Regions from separate parts of the Streptomyces sp. NPDC002386 genome, predicted to be linked through region 3. Evidence: riboswitches for the same ligand, from Rfam matches in the RefSeq annotation. Region 3 holds a riboswitch; each other region holds the start of a gene.
The links. A riboswitch is a leader RNA that binds a small molecule or an ion and turns the genes downstream of it on or off. The one in region 3 is predicted to bind cyclic di-AMP.
Positions count from the first base shown of each region.

Region 1: linked by a shared signal. The riboswitch ahead of ACWCPN_RS20985 (C40 family peptidase) and the one ahead of ACWCPN_RS30240 (M23 family metallopeptidase) in region 3 are both predicted to bind cyclic di-AMP.
Region 2: linked by a shared signal. The riboswitch ahead of ACWCPN_RS16005 (M23 family metallopeptidase) and the one ahead of ACWCPN_RS30240 (M23 family metallopeptidase) in region 3 are both predicted to bind cyclic di-AMP.
Region 4: linked by a shared signal. The riboswitch ahead of ACWCPN_RS09150 (transglycosylase family protein) and the one ahead of ACWCPN_RS30240 (M23 family metallopeptidase) in region 3 are both predicted to bind cyclic di-AMP.

Region 1 covers NZ_JBSFBX010000010.1:79,922-84,268, forward strand. Annotated here, with positions in the region: gene ACWCPN_RS20980 (SLAC1 family transporter) at 1-654, opposite strand, end outside; gene ACWCPN_RS20985 (C40 family peptidase) at 733-1,944, opposite strand; cyclic di-AMP (ydaO/yuaA leader) riboswitch at 1,953-2,124, opposite strand; gene pcrA (DNA helicase PcrA) at 2,408-4,347, shown strand, end outside.
Region 2 covers NZ_JBSFBX010000007.1:40,062-44,408, reverse strand. Annotated here, with positions in the region: gene ACWCPN_RS16020 (bifunctional acetate--CoA ligase family protein/GNAT family N-acetyltransferase) at 1-551, opposite strand, end outside; gene ACWCPN_RS16015 (HPr family phosphocarrier protein) at 728-1,009, shown strand; gene ACWCPN_RS16010 (GntR family transcriptional regulator) at 1,160-1,864, opposite strand; gene ACWCPN_RS16005 (M23 family metallopeptidase) at 2,064-2,819, opposite strand; cyclic di-AMP (ydaO/yuaA leader) riboswitch at 2,832-2,995, opposite strand; gene ACWCPN_RS16000 (M16 family metallopeptidase) at 3,241-4,347, opposite strand, start outside.
Region 3 covers NZ_JBSFBX010000018.1:134,297-138,643, reverse strand. Annotated here, with positions in the region: gene ACWCPN_RS30250 (tyrosine-protein phosphatase) at 1-214, opposite strand, end outside; gene ACWCPN_RS30245 (alpha-galactosidase) at 387-2,486, shown strand; cyclic di-AMP (ydaO/yuaA leader) riboswitch at 2,794-2,952, shown strand; gene ACWCPN_RS30240 (M23 family metallopeptidase) at 2,957-3,916, shown strand; gene ACWCPN_RS30235 (SGNH/GDSL hydrolase family protein) at 4,171-4,347, shown strand, end outside.
Region 4 covers NZ_JBSFBX010000003.1:440,001-444,347, forward strand. Annotated here, with positions in the region: gene ACWCPN_RS09140 (cytochrome P450 family protein) at 1-561, shown strand, start outside; gene ACWCPN_RS09145 (transglycosylase family protein) at 710-1,741, shown strand; cyclic di-AMP (ydaO/yuaA leader) riboswitch at 1,918-2,091, shown strand; gene ACWCPN_RS09150 (transglycosylase family protein) at 2,096-2,788, shown strand; gene eno (phosphopyruvate hydratase) at 3,127-4,347, shown strand, end outside.

The DNA.
Region 1 (4,347 bases), on a different contig from region 3:
GTACAGCCGCGCACTGTCGGCGGCCAGCAGCTTCGCCCCGGCCAGCGCCGAGATGGCGAGCGCTCCGCCCGCCATCCAGTGGTCCCCGGCACCCTCCAGCACCTGCCGCGGATCGAAGCGGGCCAGCGTCAGGCAGTAGAGGACCAGGCCCAGCCAGAACAGCACCAGCGCGGCGTGCGCGAGCCACGCCGTCGTCTCCGCCGCGGCCAGGGTGGCCGCCAGCACCGCCAGCCCCTGGGTGGCCACACAGCACAGGAACACCGCCCCCGGCATGCGCCGCTCCCAGTGCCGTACGACGAGAAGCAACAGCACCGGCCACAGCAGGACCGCCAGTGCCAGGGCGGCCTCGGCCAGGGTCTGCCGGCCGAGCTGTGAGATCCGTGTGCCGAGCACCGCCGTGGCGGCGACGGCGGCGAGCGCGCCGGGACCCTTCGCCTCGGCCAGCCACCGGGGCCGCTGCCGCATCAGCCGCACGGCGAAGTCGGCGGCGAGCGTCACCCAGGCGAGGCAGGCCAGCGACATGAAGACCAGCGACATCGTCTCGGAACCGGTCAGATGCAGACCCACCGACACGATGCCGCTCGCCATGACGGCGGCCCCCGCCGCCGGCGGACGCCCCGCCCACCACGTACGCAGACCACAGAAGCCGGGCATGGGCATGCGCCCGTTGCTAGGGAGCGGCGGCGCCCACGCTCGCCGGGCACGCGCGCGTGGGGCCCGAAAAGAGCACCGTCAGGCCGGCCGCACCACCCGGTGGACGACCGACTCTCCCGCCAGGTGGACCGGCTCCTCGCGCACGTACGCACCGGGGCGCGGGGCGTGGATCATCGTGCCGTCGCCCGTGCACAGGCCGACGTGTCTGCTGTCGTCGTGGAAGAAGACCAGGTCACCGGGGCGCGCGTCGGTGAGCGGGACCGCGGTGCCCATGGCGGCCTGGTCACGCGCGGCACGCGGCAGGGTGACGCCGGCGGCCCTCCAGGCAGCCTGGGTGAGGCCGGAGCAGTCGTAGGAGCCGGGACCGCTGGCACCCGAGACGTACGGCTTGCCGATCTGGGCGCGGGCGAAGGCGATCGCCTTCTCGGCCTTGGTGACGGGGGCCGCCGGGGCGACGGGCGGCACGTTCACCGGCATCGGCGCGGACCACTGCCGCTCCGGAGCCTGGACCCGGGGCGGAACGGAAGGCGGAGCCGGGACCGGGGACGGGGCCGCGGACGAGGCGGGAGCCGGATCCGGAGCGCGAAGCGGATCGGGAGCCGGGGCGGGGACCGAAACCGGAGCCGGGAGGGGGACGGAAGCCGGGAGGGGGACCGGAGCCGGGGCGGGGGCCGAAGCCGGAGCGGGGACCGGGGCCGGCACCGATGGAGGGGCCGAAGCCGGTTCCGCGGCAGGTGCGGTCAACCGGGACAGCAGCTCGCGCGCGGTGGCGAGCTTGTGCTGGACGGCCGCCTTGGCGGACTTCACGTCGTACTGCGCGACGGCCGGCGCCTCGGGAGCCCTGGGGGCCTTCCCGCGCTCGGCCGCGCCCTTCACCCGGGAGGCCAGCCGGTTCATCAGCCGGTTCTGGGCGAAGTGGTCCTCCGGGTACTCCGCGAGCAGCGAGCCGGCCGGTTCGGGAGCGGCGGCGAACGGGGCCAGCCCCTCGCGGGCCTTCGTGAACAGGCCCGGACGCCGGGCGGCGGCCTCCGCGCGCGGGGCCTCGGCGCGAGCCCGCTGCACGGCCCCGGGCTCCTCCTCCGGGTCCGCCCTGCGGTACAGCTCGTCGATCTTCTTCTCGATCTCCTCCACGCTCGGCCTGCCGTCGCCCGGGGAGGAGGCGGCGGCCGAAGCGGTACCGGCCGTCTGGGACAGGACGGCGACGGAGGTGAGGGCGGCGGTGGCCAGGACGGGGGTGCGGGTGCCCGTCCCGCGGGTCCCCGGGGGACCCGGCTTGCGGTGCGACGCCAAGGGTGGCGACTCCTTCCAGCGTGCCGCCTACCGGGTTAGCTGTCGGGTTCGGGCGGGTGGTTCGGAAGGGTTGCCCTACGGCGTCGTCCCGGGCGGGAGTCGGCCGATTCACCCCGGGATCGGTGGGTCCCCGGCTCCGGCCGCCACATCGGGGCGCACCGGACTCGGCGGAGGCCGCGCGGCCCGGCGAGGTTCGCCGGTAGAGGTCGTACGGCCTGACGGCAACCTAGCCAACTCGTGTGACTCCTGTGAAGGTTGCTGTGCCATATGTCCGATACATTTCCGTGACCCGGGGCCGGTTTCATACGGGCGTGACAAGGCGCTTCCGCTGGGTGAGGGGTTCGGCCCCGCCCGTGGCGCGATGGCCGACGCGCCGCCACCGTGTTCTGTCGCGGACCTCACGGGCGCCGACTTTCAGTTGCCGGGACCGGTTGTCGGTGCGGCCCCCTAGACTCGTAGAGCGATGAGCAGCCTCTTTGACGACAGCTTCCTGGCGGACCTCCAGGCCCCTCGCGGGCACGCGGAGGAGCCCCCGCCGCCGCCCGAGGACGATCACGCTCCGGAGCCCCTCCCGGACGATCTGTTCGGCGGGAAGTTCGACGTGCCGCCGGACCGGGACACCCACTACCGTGACGGCGCCCCGCGTCCCGTGATCGACCCGGACGCGCTGCTGCGGGGGCTGAACGACAACCAGCGCGCCGCGGTCGTCCACGCCGGCTCGCCGCTGCTCATCGTGGCCGGCGCGGGCTCCGGCAAGACGCGCGTGCTCACCCACCGCATCGCCCACCTGCTCGCCGCGCGGAACGTGCACCCGGGCCAGATCCTCGCGATCACCTTCACCAACAAGGCCGCGGGCGAGATGAAGGAGCGGGTCGAGCAGCTCGTCGGCCCGCGCGCCGGCGCGATGTGGGTGATGACCTTCCACAGCGCGTGCGTGCGCATCCTGCGGCGCGAGTCCAAGAGGCTCGGCTTCACGTCGTCCTTCTCGATCTACGACGCCGCCGACTCCAAGCGCCTGATGGCCCTGGTCTGCCGCGACCTCGACCTCGACCCCAAACGCTTCCCGCCGAAGTCCTTCAGCGCCAAGATCAGCAACCTGAAGAACGAGCTGATCGACGAGGAGGACTTCGCCGCCCAGGCCACCGACGGCTTCGAGAAGACCCTCGCCCAGGCCTACGCGCTCTACCAGTCACGGCTGCGCGAGGCCAACGCGCTGGACTTCGACGACCTGATCATGACGACGGTCAACCTGCTGCGCGCCTTCCCGGACGTCTCCGAGCACTACCGCCGCCGCTTCCGGCACGTCATGGTCGACGAGTACCAGGACACGAACCACGCCCAGTACGCCCTGGTGCGGGAACTGGTGGGCACCGGGCAGCACGACGAGGACGTACCGCCCGGCGAGTTCGACCTGCCGCCCGCCGAACTCTGCGTGGTCGGTGACGCGGACCAGTCGATCTACGCCTTCCGGGGTGCGACGATCCGCAACATCCTCCAGTTCGAGGAGGACTACCCGAACGCGACGACGATCCTGCTGGAGCAGAACTACCGCTCCACGCAGACCATCCTGTCCGCCGCCAACGCGGTCATCGAGCGCAACGAGTCCCGCCGCCCGAAGAACCTGTGGACCAACGCCGGCCAGGGTGCGCGGATCACCGGCTACGTCGCCGACACCGAGCACGACGAGGCACAGTTCGTCGCCGAGGAGATAGACCGCCTCACCGACGCGGGCGAGGCGAAGGCCGGGGACGTCGCCGTCTTCTACCGCACCAACGCCCAGTCCCGTGTCTTCGAGGAGATCTTCATCCGCGTCGGCCTGCCGTACAAGGTCGTCGGCGGCGTCCGCTTCTACGAGCGCAAGGAGGTCCGGGACGTCCTGGCCTACCTGCGTGTCCTCGCCAACCCCGAGGACTCGGTGCCGCTGCGCCGCATCCTCAACGTGCCCAAGCGCGGTATCGGCGACCGGGCCGAGGCGATGATCGACGCCCTCTCCCAGCGCGAGAAGATCAGCTTCCCGCAGGCGCTCAAGCGGGTGGACGAGGCCTACGGCATGGCCGCGCGCTCCACCAACGCGGTCAAGCGGTTCAACACGCTGATGGAGGACCTGCGGACCATCGTGGAGTCCGGCGCCGGACCGGCGACCGTGCTGGAGGCCATACTCGAACGCACCGGCTACCTGGCCGAGTTGCAGAACTCCACCGACCCGCAGGACGAGACCCGCATCGAGAACCTCCAGGAACTCGCGGCGGTGGCCCTGGAGTTCGAGCAGGAGCGCGCGGAAGGGGAGGCGGGCACGCTCGCCGACTTCCTGGAGCAGGTCGCGCTGGTCGCCGACTCCGACCAGATCCCGGACGAGGAGGACGGCGACGGCGTCATCACCCTGATGACCCTGCACACCGCCAA
Region 2 (4,347 bases), on a different contig from region 3:
TCCAGGCGGACCACGCCGTCCTCGAAGCTGCGCTTCTGGGTGTACCCGGCGTCCGTGAACACCTTGATCATCTTGGTGTTGGCGGGCAGCACCTCGGCGGCGAAGCGCCGGATGCCCCGCTCGCGCGCGACGGCCGCGACGTGTTCCAGCAGGGCGGACGCGACGCCGCGGCCCTGGTGGGCGTCCTGGACCAGGAAGGCGACCTCGGCCTCGTCGGCGGGCACGGACGCGGGCATGCCGTCGGTGCCGATGCGGTCGTAGCGTACGGTGGCGATGAACTCGCCGCCGATCGTGGCCGCGAGTCCCACCCGGTCCACGAAGTCGTGGTGAGTGAAGCGGTGGACGTCCTTGGCGGACAGGCGTGGGTACGGCGCGAAGAAGCGGTAGTACTTCGACTCGTCCGAGACCTGCTCGTAGAAGCTGACCAGGCGGTCGGCGTCGTCAACGGTGATGGGCCTGATGCGCGCGGTGCCCCCGTCGCGCAGCACCACGTCCGCCTCCCAGTGAGCGGGGTACTCGTGCCGGTCCTGCCGGTCCGCCGGGCTCTGCATGGGCCCCAGGGTACGGCTCGCGTACGGCGACGTCGCGAGGCAGTCTGTGGAGGACGACAAGCCGGACCGAGGCCGCGGTCCGGCGGCACCGGCGGCGGGACACAGGTCCGCCCGGGGCACGCTTCACGATATGGGAAACTGGTCTAGACAACCTGAACACCGAAGGGCAGCAACACATGGCTGAGCGCCGCGTCAACGTCGGCTGGGCCGAGGGCCTCCACGCCCGCCCCGCTTCCATCTTCGTCCGAGCCGCCACGGCCACAGGCGTCCCGGTGACGATCGCCAAGGCCGGGGGCAACCCCGTCAACGCGGCCTCCATGCTGGCCGTCCTGGGTCTGGGCGCCCAGGGCGGCGAGGAGATCGTCCTCGCCTCCGACGCCGAGGGCGCGGACGTCGCCCTGGACCGGCTGGCGAAGCTGGTCGCCGAGGGCCTCGAGGAACTGCCCGAGACGGTCTGAGCACCGGACCACGGGAAATACCGGAGCCGTGCCGCCCTTTCCGGGCGGCACGGCTCCGCCGTTTCGGCGGCCAATTGGGCCGCGCGGGAAATTCGGGCAGCGGAAATACCCCGTCACGAAATTTCCCCCTCTTTGTATACGGCCCACGTGTTAATGCCGCGGGCCCGACATGTTTACGGCATGTTGCGAAGTCCTCACACGGTCCGGGCGCGCGGCGGGGCTCTCGCCGCCGGAAAAGCGCAGCCGGTGCGCGACCGTCGAGCGCTCGGTGTGCAGCGCCGTGAGCGCACGCGCGCGTTCGCCGTCGCCGCGCGCCACCGCGTCCACGATCGCGCCGTGCTCGGCCCAGGAGTCCACCGGGCTCGGCGGGGCCGCCACCGCGTACATCCAGGCGATCTTGTGCCGGAGCTGGGTCAGCATCGAGGTCAGCGAGGGACTGCCGGAGGCCTGGGCGAGCGTCTCGTGGAACCAGCCCCCCAGGGCGCGCAGATCCTCGCTGTTGCCCCTCCTGGCCCGTTCCTGCCCCAGCCTGACCAGGCCGCGCAGCACCTTCAGATGCGCCTCGGTGCGCCGCTGGGCGGCCCGGGAGGCGCCGAGCGGCTCCAGGAGCACGCGCATCTCCAGCAGGTCGGCGGCCTCCTGCTCGGTCGGCTCGGCCACGCACGCGCCCGCGTGCCGCCGCGTCACCACGAAGCCCTCCGCCTCCAGGGTGCGCAGGGCCTCACGGACCGGGACGCGCGAGACGCCGTAGCGGCGGGCCAGGACTTCCTCGGTGAGCCGGCCGCCGCGCTCATGGACACCCGCGACGATGTCGTCCCGGATCGCCGTGCACACCGAGTGCGCCGGAATACGCATGACCGACCTCCGCTTTGATCCCCGTTCAACGCCGGCGATGGACGTGTTGATCCGTGACTCTATTCCACGGGAGCGGAATTTCCGACGGCGGGTCGGAATCCATGCATATTTTTTGGCCGACCGTTCCCTCGGGAACCGCAGAAAACGCGAAAGCCCCGGCTCGGTGAGCCGGGGCTTTCGGATGTCCGCGCGGAAGGGGTCAGACGTGCACGCCGTGCTCGCGGAGGTAGGCGATGGGGTCGACGTCCGAGCCGTAGTCGGGAGAGGTACGGGCCTCGAAGTGGAGGTGCGGGCCGGTGACGTTGCCGGTCGCGCCGGACAGGCCGATCTGCTGGCCCGGAATCACCTTCTGGCCCACCGTGACGCCGATGGACGACAGGTGGCCGTACTGGGTGTACATGCCGTCGGCCATCCGGATCACGATCTCGTTGCCGTAGGCCCCGCCCCAGCCGGTGGAGACGACGGTGCCGGCGCCGACCGCGTGCACGGAGGTGCCGCTGGCGGCGTGGAAGTCGATGCCCGTGTGCGAGCCGGAGGACCACAGGGAGCTGCTGGCCTGGTAGGCCGTGGAGACGTACGAGTGCACGATCGGGGCGACGAAGGCGTTCAGGCGCTTGCGCTCGGCCTCGCGGGCGGCGCGCGCCGCGGCCTCGCGTTCCTTCTTCGCCTCCGCGGCGGCGGCCTTGGCGGCGGCCTCCTCGGCGGCCTGCCGTTCGGCGGCCTGCGTCTGGGCGGCGGCCTGCTCGTCGATCTGCTCGGCGACCTCGTCGCTCACACTGATCACCGGCGTGAGGCCCGTCTGCTCGACGGGCTGCTCCGCGGCGAGCGCCGGGGAGGCGGCGAGCGTGCCGATGACACCGGTGGTGGTGAGGGCTGCGACACCGGCCGCCTGGGCGGTGGTGCGCTTCACGCGGCCGGGCTTGCGGTGCTTCCCGGAGGCGCACATGAACGCCATGAAGTGGCTGGTCCTTTCCTTCCCTCTCGCCTACCGGGTTAGCTGACGGGTTCGGAGCAGGAAGGTCTCCTACGGACCCCCTCGCTCACGCGCGGGCGTCCGATTCACCCCAGGGACTGCGATGGGTCCCCGGCTCCCCTGGCTCGCGCCGTACGGGGACTCGGCGATGACTGTCCGGTGCCGCGGGCGCGGCGCACTGCCTGACGGACAGCCCGGAAGAAGCTAAGCGGCCCGGTCGTCGGCACCCAAACGGATCCGGGCTTTTGTAGCGCATCCCACAGGGCAGACGGGCAACCTCCGCCTCAATTCGGACATCTGGACAAGGGTGACCCACCCGTTTCGGGAAGGTCCGCGCACACGATGGGGACCTGACGGCCCGTCGGCCGCGAGGTCCCCACGCGCGCGTGTCGCCGTGCGGCCGCTACTCGGCGGCGACGACGGTGACTTGGCCGATGCCGAGCGCCTCCACGGGCTCCTTGATCTGCGCCGCGTCACCGACGAGGACCGTCACCAGACCGTCCACCGGGAAGGCGCTGACGACCGCCGCGGTGGCCTCGACGGTGCCGGTGGCCGCGAGCTGCTGATACAGCGTCGCCTGGTAGTCGTCGGGCAGGTGCTGCTCGACCTGGTCGGCCAGGGTGCTCGCGACGGCAGCAGCGGTCTCGTACTTCAGCGGTGCCACCCCGACCAGGTTCTGCACGGCGACGTCCCGCTCGGCGTCGGTCAGGCCCTCCGCCGCGAGGGTGCGCAGCACCTTCCACAGGTCGTCGAGCGCCGGGCCGGTGTTCGGGGTGTCCACGGAGCCGCTGATGGCGAGCATCGCGGCGCCGGTGCCGTCCGGCGCGGACCGCAGGACCTGCCCGAAGGCGCGCACGCCGTAGGTGTAGCCCTTCTCCTCACGCAGCACACGGTCCAGGCGGGAGGTGAGCGTGCCGCCGAGGCAGTACGTGCCGAGCACCTGGGCGGGCCACACCCGGTCGTGCCGGTCGGGTCCGATCCGGCCGATGAGGAGCTGCGTCTGGACGGCGCCGGGCCGGTCGACGATGACGACCCGGCCGGTGTCGTCGGCGGTCACCGGCGGCACCGGGCGCGGCTCGGCGGGGGTGCCGGTCCAGGCGCCCAGGGTGTCGGCGAGCAGGGCGTCCAGGTCGATGCCGGTGAGGTCGCCGACCACGACCGCGGTCGCCGTCGCGGGACGCACATGACGGTCGTAGAAAGCGCGGACCGCGGCCGCGTCGATCTTCTCGACCGTCTCCTCGGTGCCCTGGCGCGGGCGCGACATGCGCGCGGTGGCCGGGAACAGCTCCCGGGAGAGCTCCTTGGCGGCGCGGCGGGAGGGGTTGGCCAGCTCGTGCGGGATCTCGTCCAGCCGGTTGCGCACCAGCCGCTCGACCTCGCTCTCCGCGAAGGCGGGGGCGCGCAGGGCGTCGGCGAGCAGACCGAGCCCCTTGGCCAGGCGGGAGGCGGGCACCTCGAGGCTGAGCCGGACGCCGGGGTGGTCGGCGTGCGCGTCGAGCGTGGCGCCGGC
Region 3 (4,347 bases):
TCTGGTCGGCCGCGTTGCGGAAGTCGAACACCGTGTGCAGGCCCAGGGAGCCGAGGAAGGCCGCGTCCTCCTCCGTCGCGTGCGCGAGGTGGCCGCTGCGGAACAGCACCCCCGGGCGCACCCGCCGGCCGTCCTCGGTCGGCAGTCCGCCCACGTCACGGAAATTGCGCACACCGGCCAGCTCCGGCTCGGTCGACGGGACCTGCTGCGTCACGGGGGCTCCTCCGGGTCGGACCCCGTCGGCTCGGCGCGCCGGCGGGCGTTCCGTCGACGATACGACATCGATCACCTCGGGCAACGAGTTGTCCACAGGCGTTGCTACCGGGGCGCAGCGGCCCCGATGATGTGCGCACCTGCGCGGATCTGTTGACACCTGTGAGGTCTCGATGGTGGACATCGCCGAGAACGGACGGACCTGGCTTCTGTCGGGGCCCACCAGCAGCTACGCCCTGCACCTGACCGAGGCGCACGAACTGCTCCACCTCCACTGGGGGCCGCGCATCGCGCTCGCCGACGCCGAGGCCCTGGCCATGGGCCCGCAGCCCGTCCACCGGCCCTTCGAGTCCCCGCTCGACGGCCGCGAGGAGTACCCCGTCGAGGGCGGCCCGCGCTTCGTCCGCCCCGCCCTCTGCGTGCGCACCGACGAGCGGCGCGGCACCGAATGGCGCTTCGTGTCGTACGCATGCGACCGGGACGGCACGGGGGACGGCACCGACGGCGCGGAGCTGCGGCTGCGCTTCGACGACGACGGACTGGCGATCACCCTGCACTACCGGATGCGCGGCGACGTCGTGGAGCGCCGGGTCACCCTGGAGAACGGCGGGCACGCGCGCGTGGAACTGCTGCGCGCCGACGCCGCCACCTGGACCCTGCCCGACCGCGACGGCTGGCGACTGTCCCAGCTGCACGGCCGCTGGGCGGCCGAGTCCCTGCTCACCCGCGCGCCGCTCACCCACGGCGAGAAGGTCATCGGCAGCCGCCGCGGCCACACCGGCCACCAGCACCTGCCCTGGGTCGCCCTCGACACCGACGCCACCGAGGAACGCGGCGAGGTCTACGGCTGCGCGCTCGGCTGGTCCGGCTCCTGGCGGATCGCCGTCGCCCAACTGCCCGACGCGCGCGTGCAGATCACCGGCGGGGCCGGCCACGACGACTCGGGCCTGCTGCTCCTCGCACCGGGGGAGTCCTACACCACCCCCGTCTTCGCGGGCCTGTGGAGCGACGGCGGTTTCGGCGGGGCCAGCCGGACCTGGCACGCCTACCAGCGCGCGCACGTGATCCCGGACGCCGAGCGGGACCGGCCGGTGCTGTTCAACTCCTGGGAGGCCACGTTCTTCGACATCTCCGAGGAGCAGCAGGCGGCGCTCGCGCGGCGGGCGGCCGGCATCGGCGTCGAGCTGTTCGTCGTCGACGACGGCTGGTTCGGCGCCCGCACCAGCGACCGGGCCGGACTCGGGGACTGGACGCCCAACCCCGACCGGTTCCCGCACGGCCTCAAGCCCCTGGCCGACCAGGTGCACGGCCTGGGCATGGGGTTCGGCGTCTGGGTGGAGCCCGAGATGGTCAATCCGGACAGCGACCTGTACCGCGCCCACCCGGACTGGGTGCAGTACCAGCCGGGCCGCAGGCGGACGGAACTGCGCAACCAGCTCGTTCTCAACCTCGCCCGCGAGGACGTCCAGGAGTATCTGTGGGAGCGGCTGGACACCCTGCTGTCCGGTGCCCCGATCGACTACGTGAAGTGGGACTTCAACCGCTGCTTCACCGACGCCGGCTGGCCGGGGGAGCCGTATCCGCAGCGCCTGTGGATCGACCACGTCCGCGCGCTGTACGCCCTGCTGGACCGGCTGCGTGCCGCCCACCCCGGAGTCGCCTTCGAGTCCTGCTCGGGCGGCGGCGGCCGGATCGACCTCGGGGTGCTGGGACGCACCGACCAGGTGTGGACCTCCGACAACACCGATCCGCTCGACCGGCTCGCCATCCAGCACGGGTTCAGCCAGCTCCATCCCGCGCGCGTGATGGCCGCCTGGGTCACCGACAGTCCGAACACCCAGCTCAACGGCAGGGTGAGCACCCTGCGCTTCCGGTTCGTCAGCTCCATGGCGGGCGTTCTCGGGGTCGGCGGCGACCTCACGGAGTGGACCGACGACGAGCTGGCCGAGGCCCGGCGGTGGGTCGCCCTCTACAAGGAGGTCAGGCCGCTCGTCCAGCGCGGCGAGCTGTACCGGCTGCTGCCCCCGGCGGGAGGTCTGAGCGCCGTCCAGTACGTTCTCGATGACGAGACGGTCGTCCTGGCCTGCCTCCAGGCGCAGAGTTACGGAGAGCCGGTGCCCCGTGTACGGCTGCGCGGCCTCGATCCGACGGCATCGTACGAATGCCGCGAAACGGGCGAGGTGCACCGGGGTGCGGTACTGCTGCACCACGGGCTGACGACCGGACTGCGCGGCGACCTGGACGCGGCAGTCATCCGCCTGTGTCGCATATGACTCCTATGTCCCGATTGGTGCCTTCGTTGTAATTCGGCACGGAATAAAGGCGACTGGGGGAGCGCTGCGTGAGGAGCGTCATAACCGTGACCGTCCGCTGTTCGTCATGTCCACCTAATTCCCGGAGCGCAACGGGAATTTGAACTCGCGGGGCGGGCCGGAATTCACGCACGGTGACCGAGAATTTCCTATTTGGATCTTCTGGCACCTGAACGCCGGGAATCTGTCGCTTGTTTCCCCGCGTTCCGCTCGCTTACGTTCGCCAGCAATCCGGACGGAACGCCGAATCCTGCCGCCGCCCGGAGTCCCACACACATGACCCGTGCACGGCAGGAGCGGGGGACCCATCAGGTACGACTGCCTGTCCCGGTCTCCGCGACAGGCTCGGGGTGCAGCCGCGCACCGCGCGGCCGGGCAGCTCCAGCCCGAACCCGACAGCTCACCTCGCAGGCGCCGGAGAGGAATGCGTCATGCCCGCGAAGGGTAAGCACCGCCGCCCCAAGTCCCGGCGATTCACCCGCTCCGTCGCCGTCGCCGGAACCGGTGGCGCCGCACTGGCCCTGCCCCTGCTGGGTGCCACCGGAGCGCACGCCGCCACCGCGCAGCCCGTCTCCGGAAAGGCCGTGCAGTCAGTGGCGCAGGCGTCGGCCGGCAAGACCGCCGCGCAGAACGCCTCCGGCGTACGCACCTACACGGTTAAGTCCGGCGACTGCCTCGCGAAGATCGCCGGCGAGCAGCATGTCGGCGGTGGCTGGCACCGGCTCTACGCGGACAACCGGCAGGCCGTCGGCGAGAACCCGGCGCTGATCCACCCGGGTCTGAAGCTGTCGCTGGGCAGGAAGGCCGCCGCTCCGACCCGCGCCCAGACCCCCGCCCCGGCGCGGTCCGCGCAGCCGTCACAGGCCCGGGCGCAGGCCCCGGCGAAGGCCGCACCGGCCGCCCCCGCCACCCAGTCGTCCCCGGTGGCCCGGGCCACCCAGGCCGCCGCCCCGGCCGCCCCCGCCACCCAGGCCGCCCCCGCCACCGGCTACACCCTCCCGGTCGCCGCCCCCACCATCGGCACCGCCTACCACGTAGCGGGCAGCATGTGGTCCAGCGGCTACCACACGGGCGTCGACTTCGTCGTCCCCACCGGCACCCCGCTGAAGGCCGTCGCCGCCGGCACCGTCGTCTCCGCCGGCTGGGGCGGCGCGTACGGCAACCAGGTCGTCATCAAGCTGAACGACGGCTACTACGCCCAGTACGCCCACCTCTCCCAGCTCTCGGTTTCGGCCGGCCAGACCGTGACCCCCGGCCAGCAGGTGGGCCTGTCCGGCGCCACCGGCAACGTGACCGGTCCGCACCTGCACTTCGAGATCCGCACCACCCCGGAGTACGGCTCGGACGTGGACCCCGTCGGCTACCTCCGCTCGCACGGCGTCGCCCTCTGAGCCGTCCGGGCCGAGGGACGCCCTCCTCGACACCACCTGCCTGACACGGCTCCGAAGGCCGGACCCACGATCCCCGGGTCCGGCCTTCGGTGTGTCCGGACGACCCCCGTACCGGCCGTATTCCTGGGTTGGCAAACTCTTTAAGGGTGTCTCATCTCACCGCTCGTCAACCCCTGCCTACGGTCGCGTAGGTCACATCCGAAGGTGAATCATGGTCCGACGTGGCAGACGATTCGAAGAGTGACAACACATCAGTGATCGGGTCGTACGTGGCGGTGGGGGACAGCTTCACCGAGGGCGTCGGCGACCGCGGGCCCGACGGGGCGTTCGTCGGGTGGGCCGACCGGTTCGCGGTCCTGCTCGCCGACCGGCGGCCCGAGGGCGACTTCAACTACACCAACCTCGCGGTCCGCGGGAAGCTGCTCGACCAG
Region 4 (4,347 bases), on a different contig from region 3:
GCGATGGCCTTCATCCTGCTGTTCGCCGGTTTCGAGACGACCGTCAACCTCATCGGCAACGGCACCTACGCCCTGCTCACCCACCCCGGGCAGCGTCACCGGCTGCAGGACTCCCTGGCCCGCGGCGAACAGGGCCTGCTCGAGACCGGGATCGAGGAACTGCTGCGCTTCGACGGCCCGGTCGAGCTGGCCACCTGGCGGTTCGCCACCGAGCCGCTCACGCTCGGCGGGCAGCACATCGCGGCCGGGGACCCGGTGCTCGTCGTCCTCGCCGCCGCGGACCGGGACCCGGAGCGGTTCGCCGACCCCGACGTCCTCGATCTCGCCCGCGGGGACAACCAGCACCTCGGCTACGGCCACGGCATCCACTACTGCCTCGGCGCCCCGCTGGCCCGCCTGGAGGGCCGCACCGCGCTCGCCACGCTCCTCACCCGCCTCCCCGACCTGCGGCTCGCGGCCGATCCGGCCGATCTGCGCTGGCGCGGCGGCCTCATCATGCGCGGGCTGCGCACCCTGCCCGTGGAGTTCACCCCGGTCGCGGAGCAGGTCGTACAACCTTGAACATGAAGGACGTTCAACTCTGTGATCTTCACGTGATCTGTGCGGCATGAACTTGTGACAAGTGATCGTATGCCTATACGTTCACCCATCAGCGCGGCCCGAGCGTTGGGCGCCGCGCCGGTCCCGCTGTCGCACGAAAGGCTTCCGCATGCTCTCCGGGAACGGTCGTCACCGTCGCCCCCGTCAGGCTCCGGCTCTTCTCGTCGCGGCCGGAGTGACCGGCTCCGCCATCGCCATCCCGCTCCTCGGCGCCGCGAGCGCCAACGCGGCCGACGGAACCACCTGGGACAAGGTCGCCGAGTGCGAGAGCGGCGGCTCCTGGAGCGCCGACACGGGCAACGGGTACTACGGCGGGCTGCAGATCCCCCAGGACGACTGGGCCGCCTACGGCGGCACCAAGTACGCCCCCACCGCCGACCAGGCCAGCCGCTCGCAGCAGATCGCCGTCGCCGAGAGGATCCTCGCGGACAAGGGCACCACGCCCTGGACCACGTGCGCCCTGCTCTCCGGCCTGACCGCCGACTCCGGTTCCCTGGACGTCGACACGGGCGTCGGAGGCTCCGGGAAGTCCGACTCGGACCACGGCGGGTCGGGCGGCGCCACCGGCTCCACGGACCCGTCGGATTCCGCCGATGACTCCGACTCGTCCGGTCTGCCGGATTCATCCGCCTCGCCCGAGTCCTCCTCGGACTCGGCCGGCAAGCCGTCCTCGGACGCGGGCGAGGACGCCGGCACAGAGAAGTCGGACAAGGACCCGGAAACCCCCAAGTCCGACAAATCCGCTTCTCTGCGCACCGAGGAGTCGCAGGGGAGTGGGTCCGCGACCACGGATCCCACCGTGGAGGACTCGGACAATTCATGGCAGACCGGCGGTTCTTGGAGCCTGGTCGACACCGGGGCGCTCGGCAGTGGTGGACGTCACCGCGGCGACATCGCGGACGAAAGCGTGACAAACGGTCAGGAGGTCACGTCGTCGGGCAAGCACGCCTCGCGCGGAGCGGACACCTACACCGTGCGCGAGGGTGACACCCTCGCCTCCATCGCCGACTCCCTTGACGTGGACGGCGGATGGCATGAGCTCTACGCCCTGAACAAGAAGGCCATCGGTACCGACCCGAACCGCGTCTCCGCCGGTCAGACCCTGGAAGTCGGTAGCGAAACGGGCCAAAAGCAGCGGTAGTTGACGCCCGAATTGATCACTGATGTCCGTTTCGGTGAAAGTGTGGGATGAGTCTCAGAAGCCCTGATCGTCTTTGAAATTCCCTCGATCGCCTGTCTACGGTCATGACCGCTCGTCACCACGAGCCCCGGCTGTCGCAACGCCGAATCCTGCCAGCGGCCGTCCGGGAACAGTCGTCGCGTAAAGCGCCGTAGGCAGGAGCGGGGGACCCAAGGTAAGTGCCGGAACCGGCGATTCGCGCCGGAACCGGCTAGGGGTGGAGCCGCGGCCCGTGAAAGCGGGCCCGCGGCCGGGCAACTCAACCGGCCCGAACCCGACAGCTCACCTCGCAGGCGTCGGTGAGGGGATCCATTCATGCTGTTCTCCACCAAGGGCAAGCACCGTCGTCCGTCCAAGGCCACCCGTGCCATCGCGCTCGCCGGTGTCACCGGTGCCGCCGTCGCCGCCCCGCTGATGGCGGCCGGCAACGCCTCCGCCGCCACCACCTCCGAGTGGGACGCCGTCGCCCAGTGCGAGTCCGGTGGCAACTGGTCCATCAACACCGGCAACGGCTACTACGGCGGTCTGCAGTTCTCCGCCTCCACCTGGGCCGCCTACGGCGGCACCCAGTACGCCGGGCAGGCCAACCAGGCCTCCAAGGCCCAGCAGATAGCCGTCGCCGAGAAGGTCCTCGCCGCCCAGGGCAAGGGCGCATGGCCGGTGTGCGGCACGGGCCTGTCGAGCACCCCCAACAACGGCTCCGCCCCGAGCGGCTCCTCGCAGAGCACCTCCTCGGGCAGCGCCGCCTCCCGCTCCACCGACCAGCAGGCCGCCTCCCGCTCCAGCGAGCGTCCGGCCGCCGGCGCGAAGAAGACCGTCACCACGCCGACCGGCAAGAAGGTCAAGAAGGGCGACGGCGAGTACAAGGTGGTCAAGGGCGACACGCTCGGCACCATCGCCGCGAAGCACAAGGTCGACGGCGGCTGGCAGCAGCTGTTCAAGCTGAACAAGGACATCGTCGAGGACGCCGACCTCATCTACCCGGGCCAGCAGCTGCACCTGAAGTGACACCTGGCTCCGACCGGAACCACAGTGCCCTCACGAGGCCGTCCCCCAAGCCGAAGGCCGAGTGAGGGCCGTTCCCCCCGTCCCCCACGGGCTCCCCGCCCCGGTGCGTGTTCCCCCGTACGCACCGGGGCGGGGCTGTGTTTTCCCGGCCCTTCCCGTTCCGGTTCGCGATACCTCCCCCGAACCCCTTTGTTCCGGGCAGGAACAATGGGTACCGTCTCCCTGTCCACGGGACGGTCGGTCGGTGGCCGACGCCCCTGGGACGGTTAGGCTCTAGTCGCAAGGCAGAGCCGTAAGGCACCCCGCCCCGCACTTCCAGCGTCACATCCAAGAAGGAGATGCTCGTGCCGTCCATCGACGTCGTCGTAGCCCGGGAAATCCTGGACTCCCGAGGCAACCCCACGGTCGAGGTCGAGGTCGGCCTCGACGACGGCAGCACGGGTCGTGCCGCCGTTCCGTCCGGTGCCTCCACCGGTGCCTTCGAGGCCATCGAGCTCCGTGACGGCGACCCCAACCGCTACCAGGGCAAGGGCGTCGAGAAGGCCGTCCTCGCCGTCATCGAGCAGATCGGCCCCGAGCTGGTCGGCTACGACGCCACCGAGCAGCGCCTGATCGATCAGGCCATGTTCGACCTGGACGCCACCGACAACAAGGGCTCGCTCGGCGCCAACGCCATCCTCGGCGTCTCCCTCGCCGTCGCGCACGCCGCGTCCGAGGCCAGCGACCTGCCGCTGTTCCGCTACCTGGGCGGCCCGAACGCGCACCTGCTGCCGGTGCCGATGATGAACATCCTGAACGGCGGCTCGCACGCCGACTCCAACGTGGACATCCAGGAGTTCATGATCGCCCCGATCGGCGCGGAGTCCTTCTCCGAGGCGCTGCGCTGGGGCACCGAGGTCTACCACACCCTGAAGAAGGTCCTGAAGAGCAAGGGCCTGTCCACCGGCCTCGGCGACGAGGGCGGCTTCGCCCCGAACCTCGGCTCCAACCGCGAGGCCCTCGACCTCATCCTCGAGGCCGTCAAGGAAGCCGGCTACACGCCCGGCGAGCAGATCGCCCTCGCGCTCGACGTCGCCGCCTCCGAGTTCTACAAGGACGGCAAGTACCTCTTCGAGGGCAAGGAGCGCTCCGCCGCCGAGATGACGGAGTACTACGAGGAGCTCGTCGCGGCCTACCCGCTCGTCTCCATCGAGGACCCGCTGTTCGAGGACGACTGGGCCGGCTGGAAGATCATCACCGACAAGCTCGGTGACAAGGTCCAGCTCGTCGGTGACGACCTGTTCGTCACCAACCCCGAGCGCCTCGCCCGCGGCATCGACGAGGGCGCCGCCAACGCCCTGCTGGTCAAGGTGAACCAGATCGGCTCGCTCACCGAGACCCTGGACGCCGTCGAACTAGCCCAGCGCAACGGCTTCAAGTGCATGATGTCCCACCGCTCCGGCGAGACCGAGGACGTCACCATCGCCGACCTGGCCGTCGCCACCAACTGCGGCCAGATCAAGACCGGCGCCCCGGCCCGCTCCGAGCGCGTCGCCAAGTACAACCAGCTCCTGCGCATC